DNA from 2 places in the Peribacillus sp. CSMR9 genome. Region 2 is predicted to be linked to the other one. Evidence: riboswitches for the same ligand, from Rfam matches in the RefSeq annotation. Region 2 holds a riboswitch; the other holds the start of a gene.
What was found. A riboswitch is a leader RNA that binds a small molecule or an ion and turns the genes downstream of it on or off. The one in region 2 is predicted to bind glycine.
Positions count from the first base shown of each region.

Region 1: another riboswitch for glycine. It lies ahead of N9I19_RS10620 (amino acid permease); the one in region 2 lies ahead of N9I19_RS08070 (amino acid permease).

Region 1 covers NZ_JAOPHO010000017.1:26,646-31,083, reverse strand. The annotation lists gene N9I19_RS10625 (amino acid permease) at 1-1,248, opposite strand, end outside; glycine riboswitch at 1,765-1,843, shown strand; gene N9I19_RS10620 (amino acid permease) at 2,049-3,389, shown strand; gene N9I19_RS10615 (DUF3311 domain-containing protein) at 3,657-3,857, shown strand; gene N9I19_RS10610 (sodium:solute symporter family protein) at 3,854-4,438, shown strand, end outside.
Region 2 covers NZ_JAOPHO010000010.1:57,788-62,225, forward strand. The annotation lists gene N9I19_RS08060 (amidohydrolase) at 1-501, shown strand, start outside; gene N9I19_RS08065 (hypothetical protein) at 1,305-1,547, shown strand; glycine riboswitch at 1,828-1,927, shown strand; glycine riboswitch at 1,931-1,987, shown strand; gene N9I19_RS08070 (amino acid permease) at 2,281-3,660, shown strand; glycine riboswitch at 3,988-4,091, shown strand; gene glyA (serine hydroxymethyltransferase) at 4,278-4,438, shown strand, end outside.

The DNA.
Region 1 (4,438 bases), on a different contig from region 2:
ACCCACCAGCACCATCAGTAAAAAGGCAATTGTCGCATAATTACTGTAAGGGGCCAACGGCATTTTGAACGGATGTTTCTCCATTTCAGCAGCATTTACCTTTCTGAATTTAAGCTCACTGATAAGTATGACAAACCATGGAATCATTCCGGGTAAAACACTCGCACTGTACACATAAAGGAATAATTCCGGCGGTGCAAGGTAATTCAGGACAACCCCGATACCCAATCCTAATAGTACAGCGATCGTACAATATGCCGGCACTCCACTTTTAGATACTTTTGCAAAGATTTTAGGAGCTTGGCCATTCAATGCCAGTGTGTAAAGCATACGCCCTGCACTGAAGATCCCACTGTTGCATCCTGACATTGCCGCAGTGATTACGACAAAGTTAATGATGCCTGCAGCTGCTGTGATACCGATTTTAGCAAAGGTTGAAACGAATGGACTTCCGATGTCATCTAGTTTATCCCATGGATAAACCGTCACGATGACGAATATAGCGCCAATATAGAAAATTAAAATGCGCCATATGATTGATTGGATCGCTTTTGTTACGGTCTTCGTTGGATTCTTCGCTTCTCCGGCCGTGATGCCGATGAGCTCAACGCCTTGATAGGAAGCCACGACAAGGGAAAGCGCAAAGAAGAATCCTGTCCAGCCTCCAGTAAAGAAGCCGCCATTTGCCCAAAGATTCGATAATCCAATTGCGTCTCCGCCATTCCCTATTCCAAAGAAAATAAGGCCAAGGCCGGCAATGATCATCAATACAATCGTTATTATTTTTATAAGCGCAAACCAAAATTCAAATTCCCCGAAAGATTTTACGGAAATGAGGTTGGCTGCCCCCAAGATGATCATGGCGACCACACCTGGTATCCAAGCTGGTAACTCCGGGAACCAATACTGCATATACATTCCAACGGCGATGATTTCGGACATTCCTACGATTACCCATTGAAACCAATTGCTCCAAGCAGTCATATAACCTGCCAAAGGATGTATATAGCTGCTAGCAAAGGATGCAAAAGAACCCGTAGTCGGTTCTAAATATAGCATCTCCCCCATAGAACGCATGATGAAAAATATAAATATACCTGCGATGGCATATGCAAGCATTACAGAAGGCCCTGTCCATTTAATCGTGCTCGCCGATCCCATGAATAACCCGACCCCAATGGTTCCGCCCAAAGCTATCATTTGAATGTGACGTGCCTCCAGCCCTCTCTTTAATTCCTTGTTTGACATGATTAACTCCCCCAGATGCAATATTAGCAGCAATGCTCTTCCATCCTTACCGCCAATCGACTCTATTTATTATTGTGGTTAGAAATGCCTTATCGTAATCATATAAATAACACTTTAATTTTGTTTTCTTATCTTATAATAGTAAATACTCTGTAAAAACACAAATGTATTTTTCAAAAAAACAGTTGTCAAATATATCTTGGCGATTTTTCCTATCTTAAAATACCTTTTTTAAAAAAAGTGAATCAGTATTTTATAATAGTGATTACACAAAAAAAAGAGTAGAATCAAGTGAACGTTTAAAAAAATTAAAACCATTTCAATGTGTTATAAACCTCCTATAAGACTGGCTAACTCCCAAAAAAAATTGTTGACCTTCAGAAAAATAGATGATAGAATTCCAATATTATTTTATAAGAATAATGAATGCTTCAGCAGTGGAAGATCACCGCAGACAGACATTTTTACACAACCGCATACAAGCAAGCGATGAATGCTATGGATGACACTATAGCAGGAGCAGCTTCTGGAGAGACTGTACAAGATGCAGCGCCGAAGGATTCACAATCTCAGGCAAAAGGACAGAAGAGTAACGAATGATAAATTGTTATTCTGAACCCTTTAAGAGATTGGTATATCCAATCTCTTTTTTTATTGTCCACTTTGTGATTGGACTTAAAACAACACTCGTGAAAACCATTGGAAAATGGAAGCTGGGTAAAAAAATCACGTCCTTCTCCAAGACCATGCAGGTTTGAAATCATTCACTACCAAGACTATAAAAGACGGGGGCGTACGAATTGGCTAAACAGGAATTAAAAAGAGATTTAAAAAATCGTCATGTACAACTTATTGCAATAGGAGGAACCATTGGTACCGGTTTATTTTTAGGATCCGGAAAAGCCATACAAATGGCAGGTCCATCTATCATCTTCTCCTATCTAATAATTGGAATTGCCTTGTTTTTTGTGATGAGAGCCCTAGGCGAATTGCTCTTATCCAATGCAGGGTATACTTCATTCACTGAATTCGCAACCGAATATGTCGGCCCATGGGCTGGCTTCGTGACCGGTTGGACATATTGGTTCTGTTGGATCATGACCGCAATGGCCGATATCATAGCTGTCGGTGTCTATATACAATACTGGTTCGATATCCCTCAATGGATACCGGCTCTAATATGCCTTGTCATTCTGTTAGGATTGAACCTATTGACCGTTAAGTTATTTGGCGAATTGGAATTCTGGTTTGCCATCATAAAAGTAATCACGATCATCACCTTGATATTCGTAGGAATCATTCTCTTGGCCATCGGCTTCAATACCAATACGGGAACGGTTTCCCTAACGAACCTATGGACTCATGGAGGCATGTTCCCAAATGGAATTTCCGGATTCCTGTTGTCTTTACAGCTGGTCGTCTTCTCCTTTGTAGGTGTCGAATTGGTCGGGGTTTCAGCAGCAGAAACGGCGAACCCGAGAAAGAACATTCCGTCTGCCATCAATAAAATCCCAGTCCGGATTTTACTTTTCTATGTAGGTGCCATATTCGTCATTCTCTGTGTCAACCCTTGGACACAACTGGATGCCACGAGCAGCCCATTTGTAGAAGTCTTTGCGCTAATCGGCATCCCTGTCGCTGCAGGGATCATCAATTTCGTCGTTTTGACATCAGCTGCTTCTGCATGCAACAGCGGTTTATTTTCAACAAGCCGAATACTCTATACGTTAAGCAGGAATGGAGAAGCCCCTGCTAAACTGAAAAAATTAAATCAACAGGCTGTTCCTAGCAATGCCTTATTAACATCAACAATCGTTGTATCACTAGGAGCATTGTTAAGCAAACTGATACCGGAACAGGCATTTACCGTTGTGACAACCATCAGTGCCATCTGTTTCATATGGGTATGGAGCATCATCTTGATCTCACATATCAAATATTCGAAAACACGGCCGGACCTAAGAGCCGAATCAACTTTCAGGGCTCCTTTTACACCCTTTATCAATTACGCCATTTTAGGATTATTCCTGTTCATCCTTATTGTTATGCTATTCGCTGAAGCTACACGGCTATCACTGCTCATGACGCCAATCTGGTTCATGGTCTTGGTGATACTATATAACTATCAGAAAAAAAGATAGTAAAAGGATAAAGCCTTGAACTCTATAAGAATTCAAGGCTTTATCTTTTATCAGCTGCTCTGTTGCTAAAAATATATCAAGCAACTGCATTAAATTTCATATCAAAATAGTGTAAGCTTATATTTATCATCGGTTCCTTATCAACGAAGGAATATCCGTCATGTATGAATTTTCCATCCAGTTTGGTTCACCCATCCATCAGTGGCACTGAAGTAAAACCCCCATTGTTGGACGTTTCACTTTATTTAAAACGGAGGGGTTTGTTTAATGAAGATTCTATATATCCTTACTCTAGTTCCTTTTATAGGCATACTAGGATTTCTACCTTTTGTTAATAGAATAGAACCTTATGTATTAGGGATGCCTTTCAATATGTTCTGGATGGCTATGTGGGTGGTCCTTACCTCTGCCATCTTGGGCATCATGTATAAGCTGGATCCCCGGAATCGGGAAGGTGACCAGGAATGAATATTGCTCTCATAATCATTTTAGCTTTTTTACTACTATCGATATTTTTAGGCATTCGTTCTTCAAAAGGAAAAGATATGAACTTGGAACAATGGACGGTGGGCGGACGCGGTTTTGGTGCAATATTCGTCTTCCTGCTGATGGCTGGGGAAATCTATACGACCTTCTCCTTCCTTGGCGGCAGCGGCTGGGCCTATGGCAAGGGCGCACCCGCTCTATATGTTCTTATTTACATTACTTTGTCTTACGTATTATCCTATTGGCTCCTTCCTGAAATATGGAAATATGCCAAAGAAAATAAACTGATGTCCCAATCCGATTTTTTTGTAAGCAAATATAAGAGTCCCAGTTTAGGAATTTTGGCTGCGCTTGTCGGTGTGGTGTCGATGATTCCAGTGATCGTCGTGCAGCTGAAAGGATTGGGGATCATTGTCTCAGAGGCATCTTATGGTGCAATCTCAATGTCTGCGGCGGTATGGATGGGGGCAATCGGCCTTACCATTTATGTAATGATTTCCGGTATACACGGCTCAGTCTGGACAGCAGTCATTAAAGATATCATGATGATCGCCATTATAGGA
Region 2 (4,438 bases):
CCTTTTGATATTGGTGTGATTACGATTGGATCTTTTGATGGAAAAGGAACATTTAATATAATTAAAGACAGCGTAGAGCTTGAAGGCGATATTCGTTATATGACTGTTGAAACGAGAGATAAAATTGAAAAAGAAGTTAAACGTCTTGTAAAAGGACTTGAAGAAGAATTTGGTGTAACATGTGATCTAACTTATACGAATGACTATCCACCTTTATATAATGATCCTGAATTAACAGGAAAGGTTGCTGAGTCACTTAAGAATGCAAATGATAAAGATATTAAAGAAGTAAAGGAATTTCCAGCAATGCCGCCATCTGAAGACTTTGCTTACTATGCTGAAAAAATTCCTTCCTGCTTCTTTTACATTGCTTGTACACATAAAGGAGTAGAAAAACCTTATTTTAATCATAATCCTAAATTTGATATCGATGAAGATGCCCTTCTCGTGGCAGCAAAAGCAGTAGGATATGTTGTTTGTGGTTATTATGAGTTAGATTAGGAAAAAGAATAGAATATTTGTAAGACGTGGTACAGATGATGACTTGCTTTGCTGTATTAGATAATTCTATTGATAATAAGCAACTGATACCGAGAAAGGCTAAAGAATGGGTTGTAGCTGATAGTCGGATCTCCGTGTGAAGGGAAACTTTCATGCATGGTGGAGGGAGGGGCTAACTTAGGCAATGATAACTTCGAATTTTCACCTATTTTTATGAATGGGAATACAAATAAACCATCCCCTTTTATAAAAGAATGCCCCAATTGAATTTTTATAAGGGCGTGTTTTGATAAATCTAAACACGCCCTTATAATCTGTTATTTTATCAGGGTAAGGTATAGATTTGATCATACTTTATAGACATGTTTTAAAAGGTGCCTGCTAACCAAATTAAAGTCCCAGTTTGACGCTGGTAAACAGTAATGGAAAATCGTTTTGTTAACACGTCAAGTATTGTAGAATAATTATTTACCTTTGGGTTTTTTTTGCCGAAAAAATAGATGTGGTTCAATACCAAAAGTTATAGTTTCAGCTCCTAAATACTTGGTCTTTTCTTTTTAATCTGGACAAAACTGTAAACTATACTACTTAGGAGTATTCATTAACTCCCTTACATGCGAAATTCCAAATAAAGGATTATTAAATCCTCCTTTTTTGTATTTGGTTCGAATACATAATGATTTAACAAAGAAAGTGAAAATAAATACGTGATGATAAATATAAACCTTATTGATCTAAATTATGTTATTCTATTTCTGTTTACAACAGTCCGTCTGCAAAACTGAAATGGGGGTAAGAGGTAAATGGATAAGGAAAAGGAAATCAAACTAAAGAAACCAAAGAAGTCGTGGGTATGGGTTCTAGCAATTATCATCATTGCTAATATAGCAGGTGGTGGGGACAAAGAGGAAGTTGCAAAAGAGAAAGCTTCTGCAACTACTGCTGAACTTAGGGAGGAAGCTTCTAACCAATCTTTACTGCTGCAAGCATTCTCGCGTGTCGCGAATTTTCTCTTTTTCCATACATCAATTATGTTAAAACTATAGACTTATGTAATTTCCTATCTTAAAAATTTAGCCTTATAGTCAATCGGAAAAATGCAAAAATGTTTCGCTTATACATAAGCTTGTTTGGATTCCTTGCGAATAGAAAAGCAGCTAATAAGTTTGATTTTTCGTAGCTAATAACTTCTAAATTATATACTGTTCATAAAGTTGAAAATTGTCTGTGGTGAAATTTCAGAAAATAAAGTTTTTTCAGATAACCATTGAAATGTCCATTAAAAACCGATAGTATACAACTATTAAAACAACTTTATATCAGCGGATGATGATTGTGGGAGAGACTAAACATTGTTTAGCACCGAAGGAGCAAACCCTAAAAAGCAGGGGACTAATCTCTCAGGTAAAAGGACTACAATAGGACGCGTCTCTGAAGAGAGCCATAGGCCACCGAAGGAGTTAAACTCTCAGGTAAAAGGACAGAGGAAGGTAGGAAAATCCCTATCTTTCCTCTGTCCTTTTTTTACTAGGAAAGATAAAAAGAGAGGAGGTGCATTAAGGTCTGTGATAAATGAGTCTATCTTTTGATTTGTACAATTAACGCTATATTTTCAAAAAGGTTGGTAGATCTATTTCACTATATCTAGTACCTATCCAAGAAAGCGCTTACAGTGGTGGACAGTTTCCCAGTACGCTAATAATTCACACTCATTGAAAGACAGACTCTTTATTGGGAAAAAATCCAAGTATCCTATAAAAGTAGAAAGTGGGAATTCGTATGCAGGAACAAAAGTTAGATAGAGGGCTAAAAAACAGGCACGTACAACTCATCGCTATTGGTGGGGCAATCGGAACGGGATTATTTCTTGGAGCAGGAAAATCTATTCATTTAGCCGGGCCATCCATTTTAATTGCTTACATGATTACAGGCGTCATTTGCTTTTTAATCATGCGCGCACTTGGAGAACTACTCTTATCTAATTTGCACTATCATTCCTTTGTCGACTTTGTAAGAGACTATTTAGGTAAAATGGCTGCATTTGTAACCGGCTGGACCTACTGGTTTTGCTGGATTTCAATCGCAATGGCCGACTTAACAGCAGTTGGTCTTTATACTCAATACTGGTTTCCCTCTGTACCACAGTGGATGCCAGGATTAATTGCACTTGTCATTCTACTATTTATGAATCTTGCAACGGTAAAACTTTTTGGCGAAATGGAGTTCTGGTTCGCATTAATTAAAGTCATAGCTATTCTAGCACTAATTGTTATCGGTATTTTCATGATTATTAAAGGCTTTTCCACTGATTCAGGCGCAGCAAGTTTCACGAATCTATGGAGTCACGAAGGTATCTTCCCAAATGGAATAAATGGTTTTATCCTCTCATTCCAGATGGTAGTGTTTGCGTTTGTTGGCATTGAACTTGTAGGACTAACAGCAGGTGAAACAGAGGATCCAGAAAAAGTTATCCCCAAAGCGATCAATAATATTCCTATTCGGATTATAATTTTCTACATTGGCGCACTTATTGTCATTATGAGTGTTTATCCGTGGAACGCAATCATCCCAACGGAAAGCCCATTCGTCCAAGTATTTGTGGCCGTAGGTATCGCTGGAGCTGCTGGTATCATCAATTTTGTCGTCTTAACATCGGCGGCTTCGGCATGTAACAGTGCAATCTTCAGTACAAGCCGGATGGTATACTCACTTGCCAAAGATAAAAATGCACCTGTACCGTTTGCAAAACTTAATGACCGTAAAGTACCTTCCAATGCATTGGTCTTTTCAACGGTTGTCATTTTAATTTCCGTTGTTTTGAATTATTTAATGCCTGAAGGAGTATTTACCTTGATTACAAGTATCTCTACAGTATGTTTCATTTTTATTTGGGGAATTACAGTCATCAGCCATTTGAAATATCGTAAAACAAGACCAGATCTAGTGAAAATGAACAAATTTAAATTACCACTTTATCCATTTTCCAATTACTTGATCCTTGCTTTCCTAGCGTTCGTCCTTGTTGTTCTTGCACTTGCGAACGATACTCGTGTTGCCTTAATCGTAACTCCTGTTTGGTTTATTATGCTGGTTGCGATTTATAAGATGCGCAAAACGCAGGTAGATCAGGCGGATCAGAGAGAGGCAGCGGGGAATTAAGTAGCAAGAAACCCTTTGATTCCATTAACGGTGTTTGTCCAGATAGCTGCCGCTCCATATTTTCCAACTCGTGAGTAAAAAATCTGCCCGTTATAAAAAGCTTAAGATATCTGGATGATCATATTAAAATTAAAAAAAATATCTCAGAATATTATTGTTAGCGCTTTCAAAAATGCTTGACATAATTATTATCAACAACTATTCTAAATGTACCAAATTGAATAAGCGGATGACAGTTGTGGGAGAGTGCAAAGCGACAAGCCACCGAAGGAGCAAGTTCCAAAAAGACCCTTGGAACAAATCTCTCAGGTAGATGGAACCACAAATGGACGCACCTCTGGAGAGCGCGTATAAACATTTACGCCACCAAAGGGGAAAGGCTCTATTAAAGATGGAGCTAAACTCTCAGGTAAAAGGACAGAGAAGGGTAGAGAACGCTACGACCCTTTTCTGTCCTTTTTTGCGTGCAAAAAAGGGTGTAAAGCATACTGTTATTAACAGTTTTCATAGAAAAGTAGGCCTGTAGCGGGAAAGAAACTTAATTGTCTAGTACCATATTGAAATTCGTTATTAAGTAAAAATTCAGAATTACGCGAAAACATTAGGAGGAAAATAAAATGAGTTTACAACAAAATGATTTTACCATTTTTGATGCTATTGAGAAGGAAGGACAACGTCAACATGAAACACTGGAATTGATTGCATCAGAAAACTTCGTTAGCCCTGATGTATTGGAGGCCATGGGAAGCGTGATGACAAATAAATATGCAGAAGGTTA